One region of the Paraburkholderia tropica genome, then DNA from elsewhere that is predicted to be linked to it. Evidence: riboswitches for the same ligand, from Rfam matches in the RefSeq annotation. Region 1 holds a riboswitch; the other holds the start of a gene.
What was found. A riboswitch is a leader RNA that binds a small molecule or an ion and turns the genes downstream of it on or off. The one in region 1 is predicted to bind glycine.
Positions count from the first base shown of each region.

Region 2: it holds a riboswitch for glycine, as region 1 does, so the genes downstream of both, gcvT (glycine cleavage system aminomethyltransferase GcvT) here and G5S35_RS38150 (D-amino acid dehydrogenase) in region 1, are expected to answer to the same signal.

Region 1 is NZ_CP049138.1:219,560-226,948, forward strand. Features, by position in the region: partial or broken gene G5S35_RS40220 (hypothetical protein) at 1-15, opposite strand, end outside; gene G5S35_RS39895 (FAD-linked oxidase C-terminal domain-containing protein) at 114-302, opposite strand; gene G5S35_RS39900 (hypothetical protein) at 348-506, opposite strand; gene G5S35_RS39905 (hypothetical protein) at 781-963, opposite strand; gene G5S35_RS39910 (FAD-binding protein) at 974-1,120, opposite strand; gene G5S35_RS38145 (2-dehydropantoate 2-reductase) at 1,380-2,336, opposite strand; gene G5S35_RS38150 (D-amino acid dehydrogenase) at 2,636-3,841, opposite strand; glycine riboswitch at 3,903-3,994, opposite strand; glycine riboswitch at 3,999-4,088, opposite strand; gene G5S35_RS38155 (threonine aldolase family protein) at 4,612-5,709, opposite strand; gene G5S35_RS38160 (AraC family transcriptional regulator) at 5,788-6,624, opposite strand; gene adh (aldehyde dehydrogenase) at 7,001-7,389, shown strand, end outside.
Region 2 is NZ_CP049134.1:3,165,306-3,172,694, reverse strand. Features, by position in the region: gene gcvP (aminomethyl-transferring glycine dehydrogenase) at 1-709, opposite strand, end outside; gene gcvH (glycine cleavage system protein GcvH) at 807-1,187, opposite strand; gene gcvT (glycine cleavage system aminomethyltransferase GcvT) at 1,258-2,376, opposite strand; glycine riboswitch at 2,501-2,626, opposite strand; glycine riboswitch at 2,683-2,793, opposite strand; gene G5S35_RS14345 (hypothetical protein) at 3,041-3,388, opposite strand; gene G5S35_RS14340 (oxidoreductase) at 3,661-4,722, opposite strand; gene G5S35_RS14335 (UvrD-helicase domain-containing protein) at 5,084-7,174, shown strand; gene G5S35_RS14330 (c-type cytochrome) at 7,274-7,389, opposite strand, start outside.

The DNA of each region.
Region 1 (7,389 bases):
CATCAGGTGCAGCATCTCGCCCTTCGCCTAGCCGTCGCACCGTTCGCCCGACAGCGAGCCTTCGTACTTCACGACGAGCTTCGCGGCGTCGAACAGGAACTCGCGCCACGGCTTCAGGCCTTGCCCGTTACGCAGGTCGAGGTGATGCCCGAGTAAATGCAGCCATCGCCGAAACGGCCGTACACACTCGTTTTGTAGCCGTACAATTCCAACAGCGCCGAGAATTCGCGCAGGTAGGCGCCGAGATGGCGCGGCTCCACGGCGGCATCTTCCCAGCCGACGACCGGATCGGGCTTCGACATGTCGTCGCCGATGGAGGTAGCCGACGCGGCGGTTTCGCGGGCTGATCACAAACGCTTCATGAGCGCGGCATCGTCGACGAGCCGCGCCGACGGCGTGCCCGACAACTCAGGCGCGAGTGCCGCCGCGCGCTGCGCGAATTCCATCGCCACGGCCTTGTCGAACGCGCCGAATTCGACGATCAGCGAAGCATTGCCTTCTGACAAATCGACGATGTCAGCCAGCGCGATGCAACGCTCGCGAAAGCCTTCGACGATGCCCGTGTCTAGCTCTCACATCGCGATCGGCGACCGTGGCAGAAGTTGCGGCACGCAATCGGCGGCATCGAAAATGGTCGGGAATCCGAACACCACGAGCAGGCGATGTACGGGGTTGATGACTAGCGTAGTCTTCGCGCGCAGCACGGAAACGCCGGTACCTTCGGAGCCCACCAGCACGCGCGACGTTGAAATCGTTCGCCGGCCGCAGCTGGTCGGCGCTTTAGCCCGCGACGCGGCGCTTGAGTTTGGGAAAGCCTTCGCGGATGGCGTCGCCGTATCTCTCCACGGGACCGAGCAGACCCGAGACAATTTCCGCGCGTCGGCCGCCCGCCGCGAGGTGCTCGCGCAACGCGGCGGCGTCGTTGAGCTGATCGCAGATCACGCCCGGCCGCACCTTAGCCACGAGGCTCGTCTCATCGGTTTTCCCCGATGGTCGTGAGGTACTTCGACGCGTCGATGATGACCGCCGCGTTGACCGACTGCCCGCACATCGACGTGCCCCCGCCACGCGTGAGCATCGGTAAGTCGGCTTCTTGGAACGCGCGCATGGCTTCCACCACGCGACGATGCTCGTGCGATGTCGTCGGGCATGCCCGGCTGCGACAGCGTGAAGTCCACGTCCGGCACTCATCATAAGCTCCGCGCCCAGCTCAGCAAGATGACCGCGCAGTGCGAAGCCGGTAGTCTCTACCAACTGGTTTCGCTTCCTGAAGCTCGGCACGCAGCGTCGCGCTCGGCGCGTAGCGCCTGATACTCTTCGGATCGATAGCCAGGTGGGGCGCAGCACCGATGGTGAGGGTTGCGCCAATAGCACTTGTATTAATTCGCGCTGTGTAGGACGTACGTTTGCAGATGCGCATAGGCAACCCGCAAGTATGGCGTATCGATCTGGTGGCGTGCCGCGCGGGCGATCATGTCACCGACGATCGCTTCCGACTCGATACGCGGGGAGAGTCGCGCAATATCGCGCATCATGGATGCGGCCCAGGTCGACTCTGCATCCAGCAAAAAGCGACGGACGCCGTCCACGACCTGCGGGCTGAGATCGAAGCCCTCCGCCCTGGAGACAGTTACACACTCTTCGATCAATGCGGAGATCAAGTTCTTGCCATCAGACGTTCGCAAGATATCGCACAAGCGCCCGCGCATCAGGCAGGTCGCGGCTGCGCCTGAGGACAGCATTACCCACTTCTGCCAGAGGTCAGCATCAACTCTCTCGGACAACACACGCAAGCCCGATGTGGCGGCGAACGCCGCATGGAGCTGCCCGACCAGATCGCGTTGCGACGGATGGCGCGCACCGACAATGAGCTTGTCCTGATTGCCCATGTGCACGATGCTGCCGTCCTCTGCGCTCGACGCCGCGATATACGAGACGCCCCCCAGCACACGCGCTCGACCATAGCGACGGTCTAGCGTGTCGTACACCGCCATGCCGTTCAGCAGGGGGAGAATACCGGCTGCGCCGGCTAGCGCGGGCGCCAACGAATTCAGGGCGTCGTCGAGGTCGTACGCTTTGCAGGTGAGCAAGACCAGGTCGTAGCCCGGCCTCACTGCGTCCGCGGCCACCGTACGGACCGCCGAAGAGAAGTCCCCCAATGAGCTCGATACACGCAATCCATCGCGCATCAACGCTTCAGCGCGCCGGGGACGCACCAGGAACGTTACATCAGCGCCGGCCTGGATCAAGCGGGAGCCATAGTAACCACCCAGTGCGCCAGCGCCAAGGATAAGAACTCTAAGCCTTTCATGACGGTTGCTCATATTGTCTGCCATCGAATGTCCCGCTCTGCGTGATATGTGGCGTGGTGCCCGGTCCCATTCTATGAGGGCGAACACCGCTATAGATGAGATACTACTATCAAAGTAGTATTTCATCTATAAAAACGATAGGGGCCCGTAGTTACCGTACTTTCGCCGCTGCTGCGGAAAGACAAAAACCCGATAGACCGAGGTGATGTCGATCTGCCACTGCACTTGCAGGCGACTGACTTGCAAATGGGAGTTTCCGAACTCTATCCGGGCGAGTTGTGGCAAAGCACGCTCTGTTGGCAAACGGCAATGTTGCCATTCGCTCAATCTACACCGATCATGGAGGAAACGGCCTCCGCGGTTGCCGCCGACAAAGTCCAGCCCAGATGACCATGTCCCGTGTTGTAAAAGACACCAGGGCGCCTGCCACGACCCACGCGCGGCAGCATGCTTGGCAGCATCGGTCTCAGTCCTGCCCATGGAATAACTCGCGAAGTGGAGACGACAGGGAAGTATCGACGCACCCAATTGATCAATGGTTCGATCCGATCCGAACGAATATCCCGGTTCACGCCGTTGAACTCTGCTGTGCCCGCAACCCGGAACCGGTCTGTCCCAAGACGGCTGGTGACGATCTTCGCGCGGTCATCGAGGATGCTCACCCAGGGAGCGCTGCTCCGACTCGGTTCATCATCCAGATGTACCGTGATCGAATAGCCCTTGACTGGATAGACGTTCACATGATCGCCCAGCATCGCAGCGAACCGGCGACTGCCGACGCCGGCACAGATGACGATGCGATCAAAGACTTCGCGTCGTTGGTCGGAAGAAATCAAAATCTTGCCGCAGTCCACGGATTCGACGCTGTCGATTGCCGTGTCGTAGTGAAATTGCACACCGCGACGCTCGCAGGCCGATGAAAGCCCTCCGGTAAATTTGTGGATATCCCCGGACGAATCCGACTCAGTGAAAAATCCTCCGTGAAAGCGGCCGTGAAGAGTCGGCTCGATTGCGCGCATCTCCTCCGGCGTCACTGGGCGACGATCCAGCCCCCCCGCTCGCAGCAAGGTATTCACGCGCATTGCTGCTTCGTGCTCCTTGCGCGTTGCATAGAAGTGCAAGATTCCGCGCTGCTCGAGATCGAACTGGATGCCCTCGCGCTCCGCAATGTGGAATAGGTGTGCGCGTGCAGCGATCGCAAGCCTCACAGTTTCAATCGTGTTCGCTTCGTATCGCGGGATGTTTCCGAGAAACTCGGCAATCCAGCCGTACTTGTGTAAGCTTGGCCGCGGATTCAGTAGCAGCGGTGCGTCGCGTGCGAACATCCAACGCAGTCCTTTGAGGACAGTGGCACGGCTGTTCCATACCTCCGCATTGCTGGCCGAGAGCTGGCCACCATTCGCGAAGGACGTCTCCATTGCGGCATAGCGATGCCGCTCGAAGACACTGACGCTATGGCCGTGATTCGAAAGGGCATAAGCGGTAGTGACGCCGGTAATACCGGCGCCAATGATGGCGATTCGTGACATGTTCTGGTCCAGATTGTATTGAGCATCGCCAGCGATATGTGTCGCCGACGCGGATGCCCCATCTGTCCGTTTACCTGAGAGTTTCGCCACTGTCCCTGTTGCGTTACGGCGGTGGCTCCCCTTCGGTGGGCGCACGAGGCGCCGCTCTCCAGAGCGTCCTCGCATCACGGTCCTTTTGCCTGAGAGTTTCCGGGGCGGTTGCTCCATCGGCGCCGCTCAATCGAGCGGTCTCTCCCGTGATGCACGAATACAACGATTGCAAAACTACCATGACATGCATCGGACAATAGCTAGGCTCACCGCTTGACGCGGACACCCCGATGCATCTTGTCGGAGGAGTGGATCCTTCCAACGGCAGGAGTAGTACGCCCTGCATCGCCAACGCGTGAGGCAGCTGCTCCACTCACGCCAATCCTGTGCAGCCGTTCGAATTTGCGAGACATTCCTCTGCAGAGTGACAGGTCGGAACTCCCTTTCGACAAATTGATCGGTGCCAACCTGAACGTGCGCTCCGTTATCTGCCCCGGTCGTGTGCACACCCTATGAACGACTGCGTCGAGACGCGCACTGACTTCCTGATCGCTCGAGCCTTTGGTTCCGCCCTGCCATTCTCGATAGACGCGTGGCAACGCACTTGCGCGCATTGCCACGCGCCACCAACGAGTTGGTGTGACGAGCTGATCGAGAGATAGCGACCGTCACGAGGGCATCGTCACCCCCGCTTTTACTGCTATCAAGGTGATACTTTAGGCTGACGCCAAAAAATGTAATTAATAGCCGGCCCCAGACGACACCTTGCCGCCAGGTCCACTCACGCCAGCGTTACGTGCGTTCTCTTGTGCGACGACCGAAATGATATCGATGGCTTCCTGTACCTGCTGGCGAGTTATGTTCAGATAAGGAATGGCGCGTACGCCATCTGCGCCGGACGGCAGTACATACAGACCCTTGTCGTAAAGACGCTCGACGAATGTTCCAGCGGGAAGCGAAGAGACGCCGAAACGCACGATGTTAGTTTCGATCGCGGAAACATCGAGCGAAATGCCAGGCAGACCTGCGATACCGTTGGCGAGCATTCGAGCATGCTCATGATCTTCCTGAAGCCGTTCACGATGATTGCGCAGTGCATGCAGCGCACCTGCCGCGATAATCCCGGCTTGGCGGAAACCACCGCCGATTTGCTGCTTGAAACGACGCGCGCGAGCAATGAAGTCACGGGAGCCAGCCAGCGCTGAGCCTACCGGCGCACCGAGGCCTTTCGAGAAGCAGACGCTGACCGAATCGAAGTGGCGGGCGTATTCGCGCTCGGGAATCCCGGTGGCAGCTGTCGCATGCCATAGCCTCGCGCCGTCCAGGTGCAATGCGAGCCCGCGCTGTCGGCCAAGCTCGCAGACAGCCTGAAGTCGCTCGATCGGCCACACCTTGCCGCCACCGATGTTGTGGGTGTTTTCCAGACACAGCAGCTTGACCGGTGCGGGAATCGTGTTGGGGAAGAACCGATGCGACACGCCGAGTGCATTCGACACGTCTTCCGGGGTGAATACGCCGCGCACGCCGGGCAGCAGACGCGGGAGCACTCCAGAGAACGCCGCCGGCGCACCGCCTTCAAGAATGTAGACATGGGCATTTTGATCGAAGAGCACGGCATCGCCCGGCTCGGTGTGCGCCCGGATCGCGACCTGGTTGGTCATCGTGCCCGTCACCATGTAAACGGCATCTTCCTTACCAAGCAGTTCCGCGACTTCTCGCTCAAGTGCTTTGACGGTCGGATCGTCGCCGTATACGTCGTCGCCGACTGGTGCGTTGGCTATGGCGTCGCGCATGGCCTTGGTAGGCTGGCTGCAGGTGTCGCTTCGCAGATCGATCATAGTGTGCCCCCGAATCAGGTGAATAGTGAGCACAGCTTCAGCCACATACCGGCCGGGGATTTGGACAAACTTGCGGATTTACTGCCGAGCGATACCCGGCGGCACGCCGAAGAAGCGACTGAATTCCCGACTCAAATGCCCTTGATCGCAGTAGCCGACCTCAATGGCAACCTGCCGCAGCGGCACCCCCCGAAGCACAAGGTGCTTAGCCAGCGCGACTCGGCGTTGCACAAGGTACGCATGGGGCGCGACCCCGACTGATTTCTTGAACTCGCGCAGCAGGTGGTAAGCGCTCATCCCTGCTACCTGGGCGATTACGTCGAGCGACGGATTATCCACAAAATGGGCATCGATATAGTCACGCGCCCGCCTCACCGCCCCTGGCATTGCTCCCCCGATGGAAGGCCGACGAGCTGTAGACGCGTGCCTCAACACGAGTTGGGTCATCGCGGTTGTCAGTCGGGATGTCTTTTCAAGCTGGCTCGCGTCGTGAGATTCCGAGCAAATGTGTGCGGTGCGAAATAGCAACATCGTATCCGGGTCATCCATCACGACATCGGGAAAATGCACGGACCGCTGCGGTGCGCCGTCCGCGTCTCGCACTAGGCCGAGCAGAGCTGACGCGGACACGTACACCATGCGGTAATCCCAACCGCCCTCAATTGCCGGACGCCCTTCATGCAGCTGACCGGGATTGATCACGCAGATCGCGCCTTCCGGCATGATTAACCGTCGACCGCGGCCCTCGAGAAATGCCTGTGCCCCGCGTTCAATCACGCCGATCGCGAACTCATCGTGTGCATGCGGCGGAAACCGATGGGTGCGATAGCTCGCAGTCATCAGTTCAGCATCCGCGAAGCCAGGCTCGCGCCAAAATTTTGCCTGGTTTGATCGGGACGTATGTCCAGTACTCATGTTCGTGCCCCATAGTCAGTGGTGGCCAACGATCATCCAGCAGAAACGAGGCACCGGTGCATTCGCGGCCTGCCATGTGGCGCAGACTGGACGCAATGATTGTAGCTACATCTAAATAATCTTCAATCTTCCAAATTATGCACCTATGACGCTGCCAATTCGTTCCGCGAGTCCCGATTTTGCACAAAACCGCAATTTTGTCCATCACCCGGCACGAGGAAGCCGCGAGGATGCTTGGCCGGCCACGCGTCGACGCGCATGTGCAACTCAACGATCCGTAACGGAACGTCCCGATCAGGGCCTGGCGCCTCCCCCGCTGGTCCGTGTTGAGGACACTCTTCGTCCTGCGTCCCTCTAATCTCAAGCGAGACACTCCATGAATCATGCTGACCTTGAACATCTGACGACGTCGTTCCCCTATCGACGCAAGTATGACAATTTCATCGGTGGAAAATGGGTTCCGCCTTTGGCCGGTGAATATTTCACCAATGTTTCCCCAATCACAGGTAAGCCGCTGTGTGACGTACCGCGCTCTCAGGCAGAAGATATCGAGATGGCGTTGGACGCCGCCCACGCTGCCAAGGGAGCCTGGGCGGCTATCTCGCCTGCCGAACGCGCACTCGTTCTGCATCGGATCGCCGACCGAATGCAGGACAACCTCGAACGTCTCGCCGTTGCGGAGACGATCGACAACGGCAAGCCCATTCGTGAAACGCGTGCCGCCGATCTACCGCTCGCGATCGACCATTTCCGCTATTTCGCAGG
Region 2 (7,389 bases), on a different replicon from region 1:
CGCCCGGATATTGCAGCAGCACGCCGAAGGCGTTCGCCTGCGCGGCCTCGGCGGCGGGGCCGACCTTCACTTCGATGCCGATCGGTTTGGCGCGCGTCTGCACGACTTCGAGCGTTTGCGGCAGCACGTCGTCGGCGACGAAGAACACGTTCGACTTCGACTTGCCCACGCGCTGCACGAGCGTCATCGCTTCGGCGGCGGCGGTGCCTTCGTCGAGCAGCGATGCGTTGGAAATGGCGAGGCCCGTCAGGTCGACGATCATCTGCTGATAGTTCAGCAGCGCCTCCAGACGGCCTTGCGAGATTTCCGGCTGGTACGGCGTGTAGGCCGTGTACCACGCCGGATTTTCGAGCACGTTGCGCAGGATGACGGCCGGCGTGTGCGTGTCGAAATAGCCCTGCCCGATGTACGAGCGGAACACCTGGTTCTTGTCCGCGAGCGCGCGCAGCGCGGCCAGCGCCTCGGCTTCCGAGCGCGGCTGCGAGAACGGCCCGAGCGGCAGCGTCTCGGTGCGGCGGATCTTCGCCGGAATCACCGCGTCGATCAGCGCCGCGCGCGACGCGAAGCCGAGCGCGTCGAGCATCGCTTGCTGGTCGGCCGTGTCGGGGCCGATGTGGCGGGCGGCGAAGGCGTCGTGCGCTTCGAGCGCCGCGAGCGAGAGAGCCGTGGGCGAGGTGTTCATCAGACGATCCGGGTGTTCGAGCTTCATGAGGTTTCCTGCCGGCGCGGGCGGCGCGTCGCGTAGTGCCGCGATGCCGCCGCGCCTGTGCGTTGGGACGGGCCTTCTGCGAAAGCCGTCCCGGGGTTTAGGCGCCGATGGCCTTCTCGTAGGCGGCGGCGTCGATCAGCGCGTCGAGCTTGGCGTCGGCGGCCGGCTTGATCTTGAAGAGCCACGACTCGTAGGGCGCGCCGTTCACGCCTTCGGGGGCGTCGACGAGCGCCGAGTTCGATTCGACGATCTCGCCCGAGACCGGCGCGTAGATGTCCGAGGCGGCCTTGACCGATTCGATCACGGCGATGGCGTCGCCCGCCGTGACGGCGCGGCCGGCTTCGGGCAGTTCGAGGAAGACGATGTCACCGAGCGCTTCCTGCGCGTGATCGGTGATGCCGACGGTCAGCGTGCCGTCGGCTTCGGTGCGGATCCACTCGTGCGATTCGGTGTATTTCAGATCGGCCGGGATGCTCATGGTTGCTCCAGTGCGTGGTTCGTTTATGACTTGAAAAGAGGGTGGGCGTGCGCGCCGGAATCCTTGCGGATCAGGCGACCAGCACCTTGCCGTTGCGCACGAACGGCAGTTTTACCACGCTTGCGGGAAGGGCTTTGTCGCGGATCTGCACCTGCACGACGTCGCCCGGCTGCACGCCCTCGGGCACGCGCGCGAAGGCGATGGATTCCTGCATCGTCGGCGAGAAGGTGCCGCTCGTGATCTCGCCGTCGCCGTGCGGCGTCAGCACTTTCTGGTGAGCGCGCAGCACGCCGCCGGCCTTGCCGTTTTCCTTCTGCAGGATCAAGCCGACGAAGGTCGAGCGCGTGCCGTTCGCTTCGAGCGCGGCGCGACCGACGAACTCGCGCGGCGTCTTCAGGTCGACGGTCCAGGCGAGGCCCGCGTCGAGCGGCGAGACCGCTTCGTCCATGTCCTGGCCGTAGAGGTTCATGCCCGCTTCGAGGCGCAGCGTGTCGCGCGCGCCGAGGCCGCAGGGCTTCACGCCCTGGCGTTGCAGCGCGTCCCAGAACTCGCAGACGGCGGCGGCGGGCAGCACGATTTCGAAGCCGTCTTCACCGGTGTAGCCGGTACGCGCGATCATCAGCTCGCCGAACGGCGTGGCGTCGATCTTCGCGGCGTTGAAGGGCTTGAGGATTTCGGTGGCGCTGCGCGAGGAGGGCGCGACGGCCCAGACTTTCTCGCGCGCGTTCGGGCCTTGCACGGCGACGATCGCGAGATCGCGGCGCGGTGTGATGGTGAGGCCGAAGCCGCCTTCGGCGTTGAGCTTCTCGAACCAGGCGATGTCTTTGTCGGCGGTGCCCGCGTTGACGACGGTGCGGAACGCGTCGTCGGCGAAGTAATAGACGATCAGGTCGTCGATCACGCCGCCTTCGGGGTTGAGCATGCAGGAATAGAGCGCCTTGCCGGGCGTCGTCAGCTTGGCGACGTTGTTGGCGAGCGCGCGGGCGAAGAATTCGCGCGCCTTCGCGCCCGAGAAGTCGACGACGCACATGTGCGAGACATCGAACATGCCGGCGTCGGTGCGCACGGCGCGATGTTCGTCGATCTGCGAGCCGTAGTTGACGGGCATGTCCCAGCCGCCGAAATCGACCATGCGGGCGTTCAGCGCGCGGTGCGTGTCGTTCAGCGGAGTGCGTTTGAGTTCGGTCATGAGGCCTCAGGCGGTCGCGAGGGTTTTCGTGCGACTCCGGGGGAATGTCCCGCCGGAATTCGAGCGAAAACGAAAAAGGCCATGCAGGACTCGCCGCAGGCACGATGCCCGTGGTCGGTTCTTGCATGGCCCCTCTGTCCTCGGTACCTGAGAGATTGCGTCGAACGACGCGCGCCCCTTCGGTGGGCAGCCTGAACGCCAGGGTTACGATCCCTCCGCCGTTCTACTGCCGCTCTCCAGAGTTGCGGACCTGAGTGCCGTCTCGCGCGTCTCGCACGCGGGTGCGAAACAGGCGAAGCAGCGGTCCGGCGCGCACGGTCCTTTTGCCTGAGAGTTTGTGGGTTGCCCCTTCGGCGGCGGCGTTGCGATTCGAAATTGACTCGACTCGCGAACGTCGCGCTCTCCCGGCGCGCGCAGCGATTGTGCTGGACGCCGGCGGGCTGTGTCAATGCGGAAAAATTAGGCGCACCGTGGCGGCGGAACGGGAGTGGAACCTGCGCCAGCCGGCCGCGCGTGCTGGCGGGCCATGCGCCGAACGCCGCCCGGCAAGGCTTGCGCGCATGCGGCCCCGAAAGAACCGCTCGCGCGCGACCGCGCATGCGCGCCAAAAAAAGAAACGGGCCGCGCGAGGCGGCCCATGTGATCGCGGTGGTTTTGCGCGGGCTTATTCGCCGATGGCGCGCGCCGCCGTATCGAGCTCCTGGTTGAGCACGTGCTGCTCGTCGCCGGAGATGCCGCCGCCGTGCTGCGCAGCCATGTCGTGCGCCTCGCCGCGGATCGTGTCGAGGCGGTGATGCAGCGCGGCGCCCTGCGGCGGCGGATAGTAGCCCTGGTTCACGCGCGCGTCGATGCGGCGGCCCAAGGTGTCGATGCGGGCGTCGACCTGATGCAGGCGGTCGACGGCCAGTTCATGCGGATTCGAGCCGGAATGCTGCGCGGGCGGGGTGACGACGCATGCGGCGAGCGTCGAGATCAGCGCGGCGGCGCAGCTCAGGCGGATGGCACGGTTCATACAATTCAATCGGGTCATTGAGACTCTCCTTGTTGTCGGTCCGGGGCGGGCTGGCGCGCGCCACGAACCCTGCACCCCGGAAGATGCAGAACGTTATCGCTCTGTTTCTGGCGTTGTTCGTCGCAAACGCGTCGCGCGCGCCGTGCGATGACCGCACGGCGGCGCAGACTTGTAACCGTTTGTATGGACCTTTCAGACGCGTCGGCGGTTTGCAAGCCGCGCGGCCTCGCCGGGCAGTCGGTTCGCGCGAGGTTCGCGCGCTCAGCGCGCGCTCACTGAGCGCGCGTGAAGGCGATCGTGCGGCCTTCCTCGGCGCTGCGCATCGCCAGCTCGACGATCGTCATCACGTCGACGGCGTCCTGCGGACTCACCGGGAACGGCGTGCCCTCGCGGATCGCGGCGGCGAGCGCGCGGTACAGGTCGGCGTAATTGCCCGCGGCGTTGGGCACGTCGCGGTCGGACTCCTGGCCGTCGTCGGCCATGACGTGCAGTCGGCCCGCTTCGTTGCCGTCGCCGAAACCGGGCTGGCCGGGGCGCAGGCCCGCCTTCAGCTGGTCCTCCTGGGTATCGAGCCCGTTTTTCAGGTAGCTGCCGCGCGTGCCGTGAATCGCGAAACGCGGCGCGTACGCGGCCAGCGCGCTCGCGTGCAGCACGGCGTCGAGGCCGTCGTAGCGCAGCACGAGGTGCGCGTAGTCGGGCGCGCTGGCGTGGTCGCGGCGCGTGTGCACGAAGGCCGTGACCGACTCGGGCGCGCCGAACAGCGCGAGCGTCTGGTCGATCAGATGCGGCCCGAGGTCGTAGAGCAGGCCGCCGCCGCGCGTCGCGTCCTCGCGCCAGCGCTGGCGCACCTGCGGACGGAAGCGGTCGAAGTGCGATTCGTAATGCGTGACGCGGCCCAGCTCGCCGTTCGCGATCAGCTGCTTGACGGTGAGGAAGTCGCCGTCCCAGCGACGGTTGTGGAACGGCGCGAACACGAGGCCGCGCTGCTTCGCGATGGCCGCGAGCGTGCGCGCTTCCTCGGCGGTGAGCGTGACCGGTTTGTCGACGAGCACGTGCTTGCCGCGCTCCAGCGTGCGGCGCGCGAGTTCGTAGTGCGTGTCGTTGGGCGTGGCGATCACGACGCATTCGATCGCGTCGAGCGAGAGCAGCGCGTCGAGATCGGGGACGATTGCGGCGTCCGGATAGTCGGCCTGCGCACGCTCGGCCTGGCTCGTGGCGATGGCGGCAAGCGTGACGGGCAGATTCGCCATGCCGCTATGGGCGATCACGGGTGCATGGAAGGTCTGGCCGGCGAAGCCATAGCCCATCAGGCCGATTTGCAGCGGTGCTGTCATGTAAGCGCGTCCTCTTTCCAGCGTGGGAGCGGCACGGCGGGTAGCGATGCCGCGGGTGGCGGGAGCCCGTTATTGTGGCACGCACGACGGCGCGCGTGGCGGGGCGCTGCGGGGACGGATCGGCGTGCGGCTGGATCGGCTGGTCGACGCGGCGTGTCGTTGTGACACGACGCTGTGACCTGATGCGCGCGGGATGCGGCGTCGCGCCGTTAGCGGGGCGGCATCGGCGCGACACCGCATCGTGTTAACATCGCGGCTCTCGCGTGAAGGGCCGCCGCGCCATGAGCATCGTCTGCATCATGCGCAGGTCTTGCGCCGCACGCTACCCGGCAGTACCACCCGTTTTTCCAATCCAGCAACGATGTCCGCAGGCCTGAATCCCGCCCAGAACGAAGCGGTGCGCTATCTCGACGGTCCCTGTCTCGTGCTCGCCGGCGCGGGCAGCGGCAAGACGCGCGTCATTACGCAGAAGATCGCCCATCTGATCGAAGCGAAAGGCTTCGAGCCGCGCCATATCGCCGCCGTCACCTTCACCAACAAGGCCGCCGCCGAAATGCGCGAGCGCGTGGGCAAACTGCTCGAAGGCAAGACGCTCACGACGCCCGGCAAGGAAGGCCGCAAGGTGCCGGCGAACCAGTTGACCGTCTGTACGTTCCACTCGCTGGGCGTGCAGATCCTGCGCCAGGAAGCCGAGCATCTGGGACTCAAGCCCCAGTTCTCGATCATGGATTCGGACGACTGCTTCGCCATGATCCAGGAGCAGGTGGGCTCGACCGACAAGGGTTTCATCCGCAAGATCCAGTCGATCATCTCGCTCTGGAAGAACGGTCTCGTCATGCCCGAGCAGGCGCTCGCGACGGCGTCGAACGAGGACGAGCATCAGGCGGCCATCGTCTACCGCAACTACATGGCGACGCTGCACGCCTATCAGGCCGTCGATTTCGACGATCTGATCCGCCTGCCCGCCGAGCTGTTCGCGAAGAACGAGCCGGTGCGCGAGCGCTGGCAGAACAAGCTGCGCTATCTGCTGGTCGACGAATACCAGGACACCAACACTTGCCAGTACGAGCTGCTCAAGCTGCTGGCGGGCCCGCGCGCGGCGTTCACGGCCGTGGGCGACGACGACCAGGCGATCTACGGCTGGCGCGGCGCGACCATCGAAAATCTCGCGCAGCTCGGCAAGGATTATCCGAAGCTGCACGTGGTCAAGCTGGAGCAGAACTATCGCTCGACCGTGCGCATTCTCACGGCGGCGAACAACGTGATCGCCAATAACCCGAAGCTGTTCGAGAAGAAGCTCTGGTCCGAGCACGGCATGGGCGACACGATCACCGTCACGCCCTGCAACGACGAGGAGCACGAAGCCGAATCGGTCGTGTTCCGTCTCTCGGCGCACAAGTTCGAGCGCCGCGCGCAGTTCCGCGACTACGCCATTCTTTATCGCGGCAATTTCCAGGCGCGCATCTTCGAGCAGGTGCTGCGCCGCGAGCGCATTCCGTACGTGCTGTCGGGCGGGCAGTCGTTCTTCGACAAGGCCGAAATCAAGGACATCTGCGCGTATCTGCGTCTGATCGCCAATCACGACGACGATCCCGCGTTCATCCGCGCGATCACGACGCCGCGCCGCGGCGTGGGCAACACCACGCTCGAAGCGCTCGGCTCGTTCGCGGGGCAGGCGAAGGTGTCGCTGTTCGAAGCGGTGTACATGGGCGGCATCGAGGCGCGGCTGTCCGCGCGCCAGGTCGAGCCGATGCGCGTGTTCTGCGACTTCATGCAGCGCCTGGCCGAGCGAGCCGTGAAGGATCCGGCGACCGTCGTGCTCGACGAGCTGATGGACGCGATTCACTACGAGGCGTATCTCTACGACGCCTTCGACGAGCGCCAGGCGCAGTCGAAGTGGCAGAACGTGCTCGAATTCCTCGAGTGGCTCAAGCGCAAGGGCACCAAGCCCGAGCAGGAGATCGGCGAAGACAGCGAGGCGACGGGTTACGACAACACCGACGGTCTCGCCGACACCGGCAAGAATCTGATGGGCCTGATCCAGACCGTCGCGCTGATGTCGATGCTTGAAGGCAAGGAAGAGGACCCGGACGCGGTGCGCCTGTCGACCGTGCACGCGTCGAAGGGGCTGGAGTATCCGCACGTGTTCCTGGTGGGCGTCGAGGAAGGCATCATGCCGCATCGCGGCGGCTCGGAAGACGACATCGTCGACGATTCGCGCATCGAGGAAGAACGCCGCCTGATGTATGTGGCGATCACGCGCGCGCAGCGCAGCCTGCATCTGAACTGGTGCAAGAAGCGCAAGCGGGCGCGCGAGACGGTGGTGTGCGAGCCGTCGCGCTTCATCCCCGAAATGGGACTCGACGAAGCGCCGCCGCCGACCGCCGAGGAAGCGCCGATGTCGCCGAAAGACCGGCTCGCGAGTTTGAAGGCGCTGTTGCAGAAGGGCTGATCTGATCGCCCGCGCGCACGCGTCCGGCTGAAAGGGAAAGGGCCGCATCGAGTGTCGATGCGGCCCTTTGTTTTTGTTACGCAGTTTGCGGCGCGCGGCTTACTTCGCGGCGCTCACCATGTAATCGACGGCGGCCTTCACGTCGGCGTCCGAAGCGTTCGAGCCGCCCTTGGGCGGCATCGCGCCCTTGCCGTGCAGCGCGTAGTTGTAGACCG